Regions from separate parts of the Allofournierella sp. genome, predicted to be linked through region 3. Evidence: predicted binding sites of a transcription regulator. Region 3 holds the regulator's gene; each other region holds the start of a gene.

The links. Region 3 encodes Rex, which represses fermentation and respiration genes when NADH is low (regulators of the CRP and FNR family bind a similar motif). Its sites were predicted from a motif close to ATTGTTAANNNNTTAACAAT; they were not measured.
Region 1: a site for Rex is predicted at 2,839-2,858, ahead of hypB (hydrogenase nickel incorporation protein HypB). Genes of this name have one in related genera too.
Region 2: a site for Rex is predicted at 2,866-2,885, ahead of J7G73_RS10100 (flavocytochrome c). Genes of this name have one in related genera too.

What each region holds. Positions count from the first base shown of each region.
Region 1 is NZ_JAGHKE010000058.1:9,426-14,542, forward strand. It holds gene J7G73_RS08455 (FAD-dependent oxidoreductase) at 1-2,054, opposite strand, end outside; gene hypB (hydrogenase nickel incorporation protein HypB) at 2,081-2,761, opposite strand; gene J7G73_RS08465 (GntR family transcriptional regulator) at 2,994-3,704, shown strand; gene coaBC (bifunctional phosphopantothenoylcysteine decarboxylase/phosphopantothenate--cysteine ligase CoaBC) at 3,813-5,012, opposite strand.
Region 2 is NZ_JAGHKE010000076.1:8,327-13,443, reverse strand. It holds gene J7G73_RS10110 (aldehyde dehydrogenase family protein) at 1-219, opposite strand, end outside; partial or broken gene J7G73_RS10105 (aldehyde dehydrogenase family protein) at 269-673, opposite strand; gene J7G73_RS10100 (flavocytochrome c) at 866-2,755, opposite strand; gene J7G73_RS10095 (response regulator) at 2,929-3,615, opposite strand; gene J7G73_RS10090 (sensor histidine kinase) at 3,603-5,117, opposite strand, start outside.
Region 3 is NZ_JAGHKE010000085.1:790-5,906, reverse strand. It holds gene J7G73_RS10780 (DNA translocase FtsK) at 1-1,700, opposite strand, end outside; partial or broken gene J7G73_RS10775 (hypothetical protein) at 1,814-1,954, opposite strand; gene J7G73_RS10770 (ATP-dependent Clp protease proteolytic subunit) at 2,595-3,344, opposite strand; gene J7G73_RS10765 (redox-sensing transcriptional repressor Rex) at 3,629-4,267, shown strand; partial or broken gene J7G73_RS10760 (hypothetical protein) at 4,369-4,762, shown strand; gene J7G73_RS10755 (nucleoid-associated protein) at 4,823-5,117, opposite strand, start outside.

The DNA.
Region 1 (5,117 bases), on a different contig from region 3:
AACTCCACACCGGTGACCTTGCCGTTTTCCTCCAGGATGCGGCTGGGGCCCCATCCGCAGTGGATGTTCGCGCCCTCCTGACGGGCCTCGGCGATCTCCTCGGGGGAGGCGGGCATCTGATTTTCCTGCTCCAGACAGTACATGGCCACTTCCTCCGCGCCGCAGCGCAGGCAGGAGCGGGCCACGTCGATGGCCACGTTGCCGCCGCCGATCACCACCGCCCGGCCCTTGACCGAGGTGGTTTCGTCTTCGCTGACCCGATGGAGGAATTTCACCGCCGTGGTCACGCCCTCGGCGTTTTCGCCGGGAATGCCTGCCAGCCGGCCGCCCTGGCAGCCGATGGCCAGATAGAAGGCCTTGTAGCCCTGGGCACGCAGCTCATCCAGGGTCACATCACGGCCCACTTCCACATTGCAGCGGATCTCCACGCCCATCTGGCGCAGTACCTCGATCTCCGCGTCCACAACATCCTTCTCCAGCTTGTAGGAGGGGATGCCATAGACCAGCATGCCGCCGGGGCGGGCGTTTTTCTCAAACACGGTGGGCTTGTAGCCCTTCTTCGCCAGGAAGAAGGCACAGGACAGGCCCGCCGGGCCCGCGCCCACGATGGCGATTTTGTCGTCGAAGCCGCCCCGGTTGGAGGGGGGCTGGATGGGCGGCACATAACGGGTGGACGCGTCCAGATCCTTCTGGGCGATGAACTTCTTCACCTCATCGATGGCCACCGCCTGGTCGATCTTGCCGCGGGTGCAGGCGTCCTCACAGCGGCGGTTGCACACCCGGCCGCACACCGCCGGGAAGGGGTTCTCCTGCTTGATGAGGGCCAGCGCCTCGGTGTAGCGGCCCTGGGCTGCCATTTTCAGGTAGCCCTGCACCGCGATGTGGGCCGGGCAGGCAGTCTTGCAGGGGGCGGTGCCGGTGTCGTGGCAGTTGGTGCGGTTGGTGTCCCGGTAGTTGATGTCCCACTTTTCCGGGCCCCATTTCACCCGGTCCGGCAGCTCCTGACGAGGGTATTCCACCGGGCCGTCCTTGGTGCAGAGCTTCTGGCCCAGACGCACCGCGCCCGCCGGGCAGTATTCCACGCAGCGGCCGCAGGCCACACAATTTTCGGTGGTCACATTGGCCACGTAGGCCGAGCGGCTCATGTTGGGGGTGTTGAACAGCTGGCTGGTACGCAGGGCATTACAGATGTTCACGTTACAATTGCAGATGGCGAAGATCTTGTTCTCGCCGTCGATGTTGGTGATCTGGTGCACGAAGCCGTTGTCCTCGGCGCGCTTCAGGATGCGCAGCACCTCATCCCGGTCCACATAGTGGCCCTTGTTGGTCTCCACCAGGTAGTCCGCCATGTCGCCCACACCGATGCACCAGTCCTCCGGATCGTCGCCGCATCCCTCGCCCAGCTTGGCGCGGGACATCCGGCAGGAGCAGGGACTGGCGGCATATTTGCCGTCGTACTTATCCAGCCAGTGGGAGATGTGCTCGATGCCCACCGAGCGGTTCTCGGTCTGGATGGCCTGTTCCACCGGGATCACATGCATGCCGATGCCCGCACCGCCGGGGGGCACCATGGCGGTGATGTGCTCCAGCGGCAGGAAGGTCATACGCTCGAAAAAGGCGGTGACCTCCGGGTGCTCGTCGATCTGCTGCTGTTTCATGTTGAAGAACTCGGCGCTGCCGGGCACGAACATGGGCAGCACATACTGCTTCTCCCGCCGCTCGTTTTCCCAGTTGTATTCCAGCAAGCCCACGTTGCTCATTTCCTGCAGCAGGGGCTCCAGCTCCTGGGCGGGTTTACCGGTGACCTTGACCAGCTGGGGCAGGGTCATGGGCTTGCGCACCTTCATTTTCAGGGCCACATCCGCCATCTCGTCGGTGACGATGCCCGCAAGGCCCCAGTATTCCGGGTCCTCGGCGGTGAGCGGGCGCAGCTTGGCGGGTACACGGTCGGTGATCTTCTGGCCCAGCTTTAAAATCTTCTCCCGGGGCTTTTCGTCCTTCGGAATGGAAAAGGGCAGCTTTTCTTCGTCCAGGGGAAAATGGGTCTGACTCATATCCTTATTGTCCTTTCCTTCGTCTCTCAGCTCTTCCAATCATTCACCTGGGTGCGCAGCCAATCGGCCCAGGCCTCGATGCCTTCGCCGGTTTTGGCACAGATGGGAATGACCTCCGCATTCGGATTGCGCATGCGGAGGTACTCTTTGCACTTTTCCAGGTCAAAGTCGAAATAGGGCATCACATCGGTCTTGTTGATGAGCACCACATCACACACCGAAAACATCAGCGGGTATTTCAGGGGCTTGTCGTGGCCTTCCGGCACCGACAGGATCATGGCGTTCTTCACCGCGCCGGTATCGAACTCCGCCGGGCAGACCAGATTGCCCACGTTTTCCAGGATGGCCAGGTCCACATCTTCGGTACCCAGCGCCTCCAGACCCTGACGAGTCATGTCCGCGTCCAGATGGCACATACCGCCGGTGTGCAGCTGGATGGCCTTCACGCCGGTGGCGGCCATCGCCTTGGCATCCACATCCGAATCAATGTCCGCCTCCATCACGCCGATGCGCAGCTGGCCCTCCAGAGCCTTCACCGTCTGCTTCAGGGTGGTGGTTTTGCCCGCGCCGGGCGAGGACATCAGGTTCAGAAGAAATACGCCCTTCTCCTTCAGCTCCCCGCGCAGATTGCGGGCCTGTTCGTCGTTGGATGCAAACACGCTCTGCTTGATCTCGATCACTTTTACCTTGCTGGTGGTATCCGCCATGGGTCCCCCTCCTTGTTTTCCGGGCGGGTCTTGTGGCCCAACCAGAGCCACATTTCTCCTCTCTTCCCCGCCTTTTAGCTGTTAATAGCTTAACATTCCCATTGTAAGCCGTCAATCAAATCCCGATTTTTCAGAGAACAGCCCAAATGAAGGGCTTTTCCTTAAGCGAATTGCATGGTAAAATAAGCCTGTGGTATGTGGTATAGCCACAACAAAAGCCGAGGTGATTTGCATGCCATTTGAAAAACTGAATTCTCCCAGTCTGAAACAATTGTTCGTGCGCCAGCTGCAAGGCATGATCCTTTCCGGCGAATTGCCCATGGGCAGCCAGCTTCCCTCGGAGCGGGAGCTGGCCCGGCAGATGCAGGTAAGCCGGGCGGTGGTGAACGGCGGTCTGACCGAGCTGGCCCAGCAGGGTTTTCTGGAGGTGCGCCCCCGGCAGGGCACCTGTGTGGCGGACTACCGCCGCAAGGGCAACCTTTCCACCCTGATCGCCATCATGGAATACCGGGACGGCGTGCTGGGCAAGGACGAGATCCGCTCGCTGCTGGAGGTACGCCAGGCGCTGGAGCATCTGGCGGTGACCTCCGCCATCCGCTATGCGTCGGACCAGGCGCTGGACAGTCTGGGGGAGCATCTGGCCCACATGGCCCAGGCAGAGGACATCGCCCAGGCCGCCGAGGCGGCGTTCCAGTTCCAGCACGAGCTGGCGCTGGTGGGCGGCAACAGCATCGTGCCGCTGATCTACTATTCCTTCAAGGCCCCAGTCATCACCCTCTGGATGCGCTTTTGCCGGCTGTACGGCATCGAGGCGCTGCTGCGCAACACCGAGCGCCTGTACGACTGCATCCGTGCCCGGGACGAGCAGGCCGCAGCGGAATGGATCGACCGGTATCTGGGTCAGGCCATCCGGGGCAGCCAGCAGATCTACAGCGAGCGGTGAGTCCCTTTTCCGTTCCGTACCGGACAGCATACAAAAAGAGTGCGCAGCCCCCAAGCTGAGAGGCAGCGCACTCTTTTTGTATACTCTTATAAAATGAAACCGGACGGCTCACTTTTCGGCCCGCATGGCCAGAATTTTGTCCACGATGCAGCCGGCCACCTGGGCCTTGTCCATCTGGGGCTGGGGCTCGGCGCCCTCTTTGGTGATGAAGGTGATCACATTGGTGCCCGCGCCGAAGCCCGCGCCCTCTACCTTCACGTTGTTGCCCACCACCAGATCCAGATTCTTTGCCTCCAGCTTTTTGCGGGCGTTCTCCTCCAGGTTCTGGGTCTCCATGGCAAAGCCGCACAAAAACTGCCCGGCGGGCTTTTCTTCGCCCAGGCTGCGCAGGATGTCCTGAGTCCGCTCCAGCGGGATCGCCCAGCCGCCCTCCGCCTTCTTGATCTTCTCGGTGGCCACGGTGGCGGGGCGGTAGTCGGCCACGGCGGCGGCCTTGATGATGATGTCCTGCCCGGCGGCGCGGCTGGTCACGGCCTCATACATCTCCTGAGCGCTCACCACCGGCACCACCTCCACGAAGGTGGGCGGAGTCAGGGCGGTGCGGCCGGTGACCAGGGTGACCTGAGCGCCCCGCAGCATGCAGTTGCGGGCCAGCTGATAGCCCATGGTACCGGTGGAATGGTTGGTGATGTAACGCACCGGGTCGATGGCCTCCTGAGTGGGCCCGGCGGTGACCAGCACCTTCAGGCCCTGCATATCCTTTTCCAGGGCCAGGTCCCGCAGGATGTACTGGAGCATCACCTCCGGCTCCACCATCTTGCCCATACCGCTGGCGCCGCAGGCCAGATGGCCGCTCACCGGCTGGATCAGCTCCATGCCGTAATGCTCCAGCTTTTTCAGATTATCCTGCACGATGGGGTTTTCATACATCTGGGTGTTCATGGCCGGGGCCACCAGCTTTTTGCACTTGCAGGCCAGCAGAGTGGTGGTGAGCATATCGTCAGCCAGACCGTTGGCCAGCTTGCCGATCACGTTGGCAGTGGCAGGAGCCACCAGGGCGATGTCCGCCTGCTTGGCCACCGACACATGCTCCACATTAAATTCAAAGTTCCGGTCAAAGGTATCCACCAGGCATTTGTGGCCGGTGAGGGTCTCGAAAGTGATGGGGTTGATGAAGTTTGTGGCGTTTTGGGTCATCAGCACCTGAACGTCCGCGTGCTGCTTGACCAGAAGGCTGGCCATGGTGGCCATTTTATATGGCGCGATGCCGCCGGTGACCGCCAGCACCACATGTTTTCCCTTGAGCATGTTGCCGTTTCTCCTTTTTGCCCGGCCACGGGAGGCCGGTTTTCTCTGCCTTTTATTATAACACAAAAACGCCCCGACGAAAGGCGTTCATCCAAAGCCGCTGCC
Region 2 (5,117 bases), on a different contig from region 3:
GTGGCCCTCGTTCACAATGCGGCCGTAGTCCGGGCTCTTCTGGGCATCCTCGCCGTAAAAGCGCCGGATGGCCCCTTCCAGCCCCTGCAGAAATTCCTCTTGGATGCTCCGGTCCACCAGCACATAATCCGGGGCCACGCAGGTCTGGCCCGCGTTCATCAGCTTGCCCCAGGCAATGCGCTCGCAGGCGGTGGCGAGATGGGCGCGCCTCGGCCACATGGGGGGTGAGCTCGGAGGGGCTGACCACCGCGCAGTTGCCCGCGGCCAGCGCCTCGGCCAGCGGCTCCAGCAGCAGCTGCACCGGGTAGTTGTAGGGCCCCAGAATGTACACACAGCCGTAGGGCACCGGCTCCACCCGGCCGCGGCCGGGGAACAGCTGCATGGGCGAAAGCTTGGTGCGGGGCTTCATCCAGCGGGCCAGGTGGCGGCGGATGTGGGAAATGCCCGCCAGCACCATGCCGATCTCGCTGGCGTAGCTTTCAAACCGGCTCTTGCCCAGATCCTGTGCGAGGGCTTCCTCCAGCGCCGGGGCATGCCGCTCCAGCGCCTTGTAGAGTGCCTCCAGCTGGCCCAGCCGGAAGGCCAGCGGCCGGGTGGCCCCGGTGGCAAAGTATTGTTTCTGCGCTGCCAGCAGCGTGCGGGCAGCTTCCTCGTTTAATCGTTCATTTTTCATGGGATTCTCCTGATCGTACCCTGGGACGGGCCGTTGTATAAGTCTCTTCTGCGAGTATTTCCTCGTAACTATTACTATATCATAAACCCCCGGTCAAGACAAAGCAGTCGACCTTTCACCTGCCAGCAAAAACAGGGCGCGCACCGAAAACCGGTGCGCGCCCTGAAGTGCTCTTTATGTAATTGGTACGGATCAGCCCACAAAGGCAGCGGCGGACTCGCCCGCAATGCGGCCAAACACAGTGAAGTCGCTCACCGCGTTGCCCCCCAGACGGTTGGCGCCATGCACGCCACCGGTCACCTCACCCGCGGCATACAGACCGGGAATGGCCTCGCCGTTCTCGTTCAGCACCGCAGCGCTGGTGTCGATGACCAGGCCACCCATGGTGTGATGCACACCGGCGGTGACCTTGATGGCATAGTAGGGGGCGGTGTCCAGCGGTTCAGCAAAGCTGGTGCGGCCGAACTCGGGATCGGAACCGGCCTTCACATAGCCGTTCCAGGTTTCCAGAGTGGTGGCAAAGGCAGCCTCGTCCATGCCCGCAGCCGCGGCCAGCTCCTCAGCGGTGTTGCCGGTCACGGTGTAGCCCTTGGAAATATAACCCTGAATTACGCTGGAGGCATCGGCCATCTTCTGGTCCACCACCAGCCAGCTGTAGCTGCCGGTCTGAGCGATCTCAGCGGCGGAAACCACGTCACGGGTACCCACCTCATCCACGAAGCGCTTGCCCTCGGCGTTCACCAGAATGGCGCCGTCGCCGCGCAGGCCTTCCGTGATCAGAGCGGCGGTATCCGCCTGAACGGTGGGGTGGATCTGGATCTGGTCCATATCAACCGTGGCGGCGCCTGCAGCCACTGCCATCTCGATGCCCTGGCCCAGGATGCCGGGGGCGTTGGTGGTCATGAAGCCCTTCAGCTGGGGAGCATACTGCTCCACCATTTCCAGGTTGGCGCCAAAGCCGCCGGTGGCCAGCACCACAGCCTTGGCATTCACGGTTACGGTATTGCCGTTCTTGTCGGTGGCCTCCACGCCGGTCACTGCGCCGGACTCATCGGTCAGCAGCGCATTGGCGGTGGTCTGGGTCAGCAGCTGAACGCCCCGGCTGGTCATGTTCTCCTCCAGCTTGGGGATCATGTAGCTGCCCACGGAAACCACCTTGCCCTCGGCGTCCAGCGGGCGATGGATGCGCTTAACGGAAGCGCCGCCAAAGCTGGAAACGCTGGGCATCTCGATGCCGATGCCGGCCAGCCAGTCAATGGCGGGGGCGCTGCCCTCGCACAGGGTAGCCACCAGCGCGGGATCGTTGATGCCCTTGCCGCCGATCATGGTGTCCAGCTCCATCAGCTCCACGGAATCAAAGTAGCCTTCCGGCGCGGCCTGATAGGCATCCCACTGCTTCTGCACCTGGGCAGCTAGCTGGGTGATGGTCTCGTTATCGGCATAGGCCTTGGCAGCTGCCAGCGTCTTCTCCACGCCGGCAGCCTCCTCAAAGGTGTTCTTCTGCTGTGCTTCGGTCTCGGCAGCATTCAGGCCGCCGGTGGCGCGTACCGAGTTGCCGCCCACCAGGGCCTGGCTCTCCAGCACGATGACCTTTTTGCCTGCATCGGCGGCGGTGATGGCAGCGGTCATACCCGCGCCGCCCGCGCCCACGACCACCACATCGGCATCGTAGGTGGTGTCGCCCGCAGGCTCAGCGCTGCCCGCGCCGCCCGCGTAATCCGCGGCATCCAGACCGGCAGCGGCCAGAGCGGCGGCCGCGGCAGCCTTCACCGCGTCGGAGGTGATGGTGGCGCCGGCAATGGCGTCTACTTCCACGCTGTTGTTTTTCACGATGTCGGCGGTCACCTGCTCGATGGCCTTGTCGCCGATGCCGGGGGTCTCGTCCTTGCCCTCGGCCTCGCAGCCGGTAATCACGCTGTTCTCCAGGGTCAGGGTGACGGTCACATCGCCGCCCATGCCCTTTGCGGTGCCGGTGAAGCTGCCGCTTACACCCGCGCTGCTGCTTGCGCCCGTCTGGCCGCAGCCGGCCAGGCTCAGTACCAGGCTGCATGCTGCCAGCAAGGCAATGATCCGTTTCTTCATGGTCATTTCTCCTCTTTTTCGCTGTTTTTCCGCCGCAAAGGCGGATTTTCACATAACCAGTGTACCGTAAGCCTCTCTGGCGCAAAAGGTTTTGAAGCTAATCAAACCCTTTTGAAAGTTTTTTAACAAACGAATCCGGCGGCATCCTGTCGCTTCCCGCCTCTGCCCGGCGGCTATTCCGCCGGGATGTATTGGTACAGCATGGAGGGGCGGCCGCCGGTCTGATAATCCACGGTGCTGTGCAGCACGCCGGTCTCCACCAGATGGTTCACATAGCGGCCCACCGTCACCCGGGACAGGCCCACCGCCTCGGAGATCTCCTCGCTGGTATAGGCTTTGCCCGCCTGGGAGCGCATATATTCGCGGATCTTGTCCAGCGTGCGTTTCTGCAGTCCCTTCTTCAGCGCGGGCTCCTCGGCCGGAGGCTGTGCCAGCAGCCGATCGATCTGCTGCTGGTGCAGCCCGTCCTGCTCGCTCATCCGGTCCAGCTGCCGCCGCTGGCTGCAGAAACGGACCAGCGCCTGCTCGAACCGCTCGTATTCAAAGGGCTTGACCAGATAGTCCGTCACACCCAGCTCCAGCATGCGGCGCACGGTACCGCCCTCGTTGGCGGCACTGACCACGATCACCCCCGGCCGGGGCGTTACCTCCGCCAGCTTTTTCAAAAACTCCAGCCCGTCCATCACCGGCATATAATAATCCAGGATCACCAGATCCGCCGGGTTTTCTTGTAGCCAGGCCAGCGCGGCCTCGCCGTTATGGAAGGTCTCCTCCACGGAAAACTCCCCCTGTGCCTGTACATACTGCTGATTGATGGCCCGCACCATGGGGTCGTCCTCTACAATGATCACTCGATACATGACGATGCCTCCCTTGCTTGTGTGGCGATGCTCACGGTAATCCCCGTTCCCTCGTCCGGCTCGGTGTCCACCTGGATCTGCCCGCCCCAGGCCTCCACGATGCTGTGCACCAGCGAAAGGCCGGTGCCCCGGTTTTCGCCCTTGGTGGACACGCCCTGCTCAAAGATGCGCTCCATCACCTGCGGCGGGATGCCGCCTCCCGTATCCTCGCACTGGATCAGCAGGCCCTGCCCGCTGCAGTAAACGCCCAGACTGATCTCCTTCACCGGATGATCCCGGCGATCCAGCTCCTCGATGGCATTTTCCAGAAGATTGCCCACAATGGTCTCGCAGTCCTCCGGGGGAATGATCAGATCGTCCGCCATGCAGCGGCTGTCCGGCTTGAGGGTGAGCAGAATGCCCTTTTCCTTTGCTCGGATCATCTTGCCCAGAATCAGCGCCGCCAGATGCGGCACCGCGATCCGCTCGGACACCGCTGCCAGCGCACTGGCGGGTAGCAGGGTGCTGCGGGTGATGAACTCCACCGCTTCCGTCAGGCGGCCCATCTGGATGTAGCCCAGAATCACATGGAGCTTGTTGTTGAATTCATGGTTGTAGGCCCGCAGCGTATCCACCAGGAAGCGGGTGCCGGTGAGCTCTTCGGCCAGTCGGGTCACCTCGGTCTTGTCCCGGAACACGCTCACCGCCCCATCGCAGACTCCGTCCTTGCACAGCGGAATGCGGCTGGTGATGATCCGCCTGCCCCGCAGGTCCATAATCACGTTGTTCTGTGCCCTGCCGCTCTCCATCACCTGAGGCAGTCGAGTCTCCGGGAACAGCTCCGTGATAAGGGTCCCCTCCACCGCCTGCCCGGGCGGGATATCCAGCATGCGCCGGGCGGACGAATTCATCAGAATCACCCGGCTCTGGCGGTCAATGGCAAACACGCCCTCGTCCAGTGCATCAAGAACTCCGCTCTGCTGCAGATACATGGCGGCGAATTCCTCGGGGCCGTGCCCCATCAGGGTCCGGCGCAGCCGCCGCATCATCTGGCGCACCACCACCAGCGCGATGAGCGCCAGCAGCAGCGCAAACACCAGATAAACCGCCAGGATCTGCCCCCGGGTATACACCATGCTTCGAATCAGCATGGATGCCATCACAAACCCTGCCACCCGGCCGGAATCATCCCGCACCGGGCAGAAGGCCCGCCGCTGCTCCCCCAGCGTGCCCCGGCCGGTGGTGATATACGGGTCGGCTCCCTCCAGGGCGGGCTGTTCGTCGCCGCCCACAAAGCGTTTGCCGATCAGTGCCTCATTGGGATGATACAGCCGCACCCCGGCGGCATCGCATACGGTAATGATCTCGACGGAGGACAACGCCAGCACCTGGTTCAGATATTCCTTCAGCGCTTCCGGGTCGCCCTGGCCCTGCAGCGTCTGCAGCACCTGGGGCATGTGGGCCACAATGGCTGCCGTGTCGGCAATGGTACGGTCCACATGGCGCTTCTGGCGGTAGATGCT
Region 3 (5,117 bases):
GGACCGATCACGCCCAGCTGCTCCATATCGTCCATGATACGGGCGGCACGGGCATAGCCCAGCTTGCACTTGCGCTGCAGAAGGCTGGTGGAGGCCTGACCGGCGTCGATGACCACCTCCACCGCCTGTTCCAGCATGGGGTCGTGGCCGTCGTCCTCGTCGTCGCCGTCGCCGCCGGAGGCCTTCTCCGGCACCGCGTGCTTCTCCATCTCCTCGATCATCTTCTCATCGTACTGGGAGGTGTTGTCCTTCTTGATGAAGTCCAGCACGGCGCTGATCTCCTCGTCCTTCACATAAGTGCCCTGGATGCGCAGAGGCTTGGAGGCGCCCACCGGCATGAACAGCATGTCACCCATGCCCAGCAGCTTCTCCGCGCCGCCCGCGTCCAGAATGGTGCGGCTGTCCACCTGACTGGACACCGCAAAGGCAATCCGGCTGGGGATATTGGCCTTGATCAGGCCGGTGATGACATCCACACTGGGGCGCTGGGTGGCCACGATCAGGTGCATGCCCGCGGCACGGGCCTTCTGGGCGATGCGACAGATGTAGTCCTCCACCTCTTTGCCGGCCACCATCATCAGGTCGGCCAGCTCGTCGATGATAATGGCGATGTAGGGCAGCTTTTCCAGACCCTCGGTCTCAGCCGCCAGCCGGTTAAAGCTCTTGATGTCACGCACGTTGTTCTCAGCGAACAGGTGGTAGCGGCGCTCCATCTCGGCCACAGCGCTGCCCAGCGCACCCGCCGCCTTGCGCGGCTCGGTGACCACCGGCATCAGCAGGTGGGGAATGCCGTTGTACTCCGCCAGCTCCACCACCTTGGGGTCGATGAGGATGAGCTTCACATCCTCGGGGCTGGAGCGATACAAAAAGCTGATGATGATGCTGTTCACGCACACCGACTTACCGCTGCCGGTGGAACCGGCGATCAGCAGGTGGGGCATCTTGCACAGGTCCGCCACCTGGGCGTTGCCCGCAATGTCCTTGCCCAGGGCAAGGGTCAGGGGCGAGGCGCTGCGGGTGTAGGCCTGGGATTCAAAGATGCCACGGATGCCCACCGGGCTGGATTTTCGGTTGGGCACCTCCACGCCCACGGCAGGCTTGCCGGGGATGGGGGCCTCGATGCGCACGCCGGCCGCCGCCAGGTTCAGGGCAATATCATCGGCCAGACCGGTGATTCGGCTGATCTTCACGCCCGCCAGGGGCTGCAGCTCGTACCGGGTGACCGAGGGGCCGCGGCAGATGTCCAGCACGCGGGTCTTTACGCCGAAGCTTTCCAGCGTGCTCACCAGCAGCTCGGCGTTCTTTTTCAGCTCCGCCTCCACGCCCGGGTCCTCCGCCGACTCCATCACCTGGAACAGGTCAAGCGGCGGATAGCAATAGGCAGCAGGCTGTTCCACAGGCTGCGCAAGGGCGGTTTCCGCCGTGGCGGCCGCCGGGTTCAGCGGACGCAGCGGCTCGCCGTAGGAATTGCCCATAGTCTGGCTGGGCTCCATGGCCTTGTGGATCAGACTGTCCAGCTCGGTGACACCGACATTGGGCTGCTCCGGCTCCAGCGGGATCGGCTGGTCCAGCTGGAAGGGCGGCTCGTCCGCGTCGGAGGGCTCCGGCGCCTGATCGAACCGCATCTCCCAGGCATAGTCCGGGCTGCTGCTGGGATAGGGCTCGAAGCCCACATCCGGGTCCTGCTGAGGCTCGTCCATGGGAATCTCGGTCTCGAATTCGCTGTGCTCCTCCGGCTCGGACCCCGGAACCGCTGGGCAAAGGCCTCCTGCTTTTGCTGGCGGGCAGCGGCCCGCTCCTGGGCGGCGGCGCGGCGCTCGGGTTCCCGGCGCAGCTGCTCCTCCTCCCAGGCCTCGCGCTGCTGGCGGGCAGCATCCCGGTCAGCCTTCCAGTCGCCCAGATAGTCCTCCGCGATCTGCCACAGATCACCCGGGGTCACCCCCAGGTACCACATGACCATGGCGATGAGCATGATGACCAGCAGGATATTCGCCGCCGGATGCCCGCACAAGGCCAGCAGGGTGCCGCCGATGATGCCGCCCAACAGGCCACCGCCCAGCATACCCTGACCGTTGGCGTATAACGCCGCGGTGGCCTTGCCGAAGCTCAGGCCCACCAGGTCGATTTTGGAGAACACCACTGCCGTGCCGCAGATCAGCATCATCAGCAGCAGGGACTTGGCGCAGCGGGACCAGATGGGCCGCCCCAGCGCCACCAGCACCGCGATGTAGAGCAGCACCGGCCCCAGCAGATAGGTACACACGCCGAACACGCCGAACAGCACGCCGCGCAGCATGGCCCAGACCGACTGCCCGGCCACCAGAGACATGGCAATGATCACAACGCCCAGGCAGAACAGCAGAATGCTCCAGCTCTGGGCCACATCCGGCTGGCTGCGCCGTGAGCGGGAGCGGGTGGTTTTCGCGCCGCTTTTTGCGGCGGGTTTCTTCTTTTGTGCCATACGCTTTCTTTCCCTCGTTTATGTATTTCCAGCCCCCGGACCATTTGGTTTTCCGGGGGCGCCGCGCACCCGGCGCGGGAATTTTTCGGAACTTATCTATTGTATCATAAAACCATAGGTTTTAAAACCCAATTTATCGGACAGTTTCCTCTCTGCTTCGGCTTTCCTCATTCTTTGCGCCGGTTCGATTCCGTTCGATCTGGCGATACAGGTAAGCAAGCGCGTCGCCCAGACCGCCCAGTTCGTCGATCAGGCCCTCGGCCACCGCCTGCTCACCGCCCAGCACGGTCCCCACATCCATCACCAGCTCGCCGGTGTGCATCATCAGCTCCAGAAAACGCTCTTCGCTGATGTGGGAATGGCTTTGCACAAAGCCGGTGATGCGCTCCTGCATCTGCTCGAAATAGCGCATGGTCTGGGGCACCCCCAATACCAGCCCGGAATGTCGCACCGGGTGAATGGTCATGGTGGCAGTGGGCACAATAAAGCTGTGCTTGGCGCTGACCGCCAGCGGGATGCCGATGGAATGCCCGCCGCCCAGCACCAGGGTGGCGCTGGGCTTGGTCACCCCGCTGATCAGCTCAGCCAGGGCAAGGCCCGCCTCCACGTCGCCGCCTACGGTATTCAAAATCACCAGCAGACCCTCGATCTCCGGGTCCTCCTCAATGGCCACCAGCTGTGGGATCACATGCTCGTAGCGGGTCACCTTCTGCTCCTGTCCGGCACTCACGTGGCCCTCGATCAGACCGATCACCGTGAGGCAATGGATGGCATGACGGCCCTTGGTGCGGATCACCGAGCCGGTGTCCATCATAAAATCCTGTTCCAGCTTTTCCTGCTCCACCTGGGCATCGGTGGGCCGCGGAGTATCATTGTTCGGCATTGGTCTCTTCGCTCCTTTTGGCAACGCCGCCTGCGGTGTTGGCCGTGAATCGTGCGGGGCTGCCTTTTGTTTTTTCTATCAGTTTGCACGAATTTTTTGTCTTTATGCCCACACAGACGGCCTTCCGCCCTGCAATTGGTTTGACAAGCCTTTGTGAATCCAGTATTATAAAGTATGGATATTCCTGCAAAAGGCCTGTTTTCGCCTTTTGCTCGCTTCTGCACAGGGCAGGCCACGTACCCGCCCGTTGCTTTAAATCATTTTCAAAAGACGGTGATGATAATATGAACCATTCTCAAGGAAAGGTATCTCTGCCGGTAATCAAACGGCTGCCCAAATATTACCGCTACATCAGCCAGATGCAGAGAAACGGTGTGGTAAAGGTATCTTCCAGTGAACTGGCCCGCATGATGGGCACCACTGCCAGTCAGGTACGCCAGGACTTTAACTGCTTTGGCGGTTTTGGCCAGCAGGGAATCGGCTATAATGTGGAGGTACTGCTGCACGAGATCGGTCGCCTGCTGTTTGGCGAGGGCGAAAAGCTGCCCACCATTCTGATCGGTGCCGGCCGTCTGGGCCGGGCGGTCTCCCGTTTTCTGACCACCGATACCAACGGCTACCATCTGCTGGCTGTATTCGATGTGCAGCAGGAGCTGGTGGGCCAGGATCTGGACGGTATTCCCATCCATCACATTGATGAGCTGGAGTCCTTCTGTGCCGCCCACAATCCTCAGGTGGCGGTGCTCTGCCTGCCCCGTGAGGGCGCAAAGGAGCTTTCCGGCCGGCTGGTGGACCTGGGCATCCGGGGCTTCTGGAACTTCAGTCACTACGATCTTTCCATTCCCTACCCCAATGTGACGGTGGAGAATGCCCATCTGGGCGACAGCCTGATGAGCCTGGGCTACCGGCTGCGGAACGACTGAATCCATCAAACAACAGCAGCCCGGCTGCGTGAAAGCGCAGCCGGGCTGACTTTTGGCGAATGAGCGTCTTCTTCGCCGTATAAAGAGGTTTATGCAACACTATGGCAAAATTGTATTTTCGCTACGGCGCCATGAACAGCGGCAAAAGCACTGCCCTGATGCAGGTGGCCTATAATTACGAGGAGCGCGGCATGCGGGTGCTGGTGATGAAGCCCAGCGTGGATACCAAGGGCGGCGACAAGCTGGTCAGCCGACTGGGTGTGACCCGGCTGGTAGACATTGCCGTGACCCCCAAGCTGGACATTCTGGACCTGGTGCGGGATCTGCTGACCCGTGCCCCCGCCCCGGCTTGCATTCTCACCGATATTCGTGTTTGAAGGCGATCAGGTTGTCATCGACGAGGGCGGCGAAGTGGAATACGTAAGCCTGTGTGCCCAGTGCTATTTCAAGGCGCGGGATGACTTCTATCGCCGCCATCCCCGCATTACAGTTTGAGCATATAACAAAACTCCCGAAAGCCTGTGCGGCTTTCGGGAGTTTTCTTTTTGGGGCAATTTACAGCACAACGCCCTTGACCAGCAGCGAGATGGTGCCGTCCGGCTCGTTGACGAACTCCACATAGTCGTTGTCGCCACGCAGAAGACTGGTGGGGATCTTCATCTCGATGCCGCTCTCGGTCTTGATGGACTGGTATTCCATCCGCTTGATGCGGGCGGGCGGAACCGATACGGTTTCCTCCAGAGGCAGATTCGCCTGCTCCAGCTCCTGGGTGAAGGACTCCACCGCCAGCGGGAACTGCTCCTCCAGCCGCTCCTTTACCCGCTGGACCTCCAGACTGCCGTCACCGGCC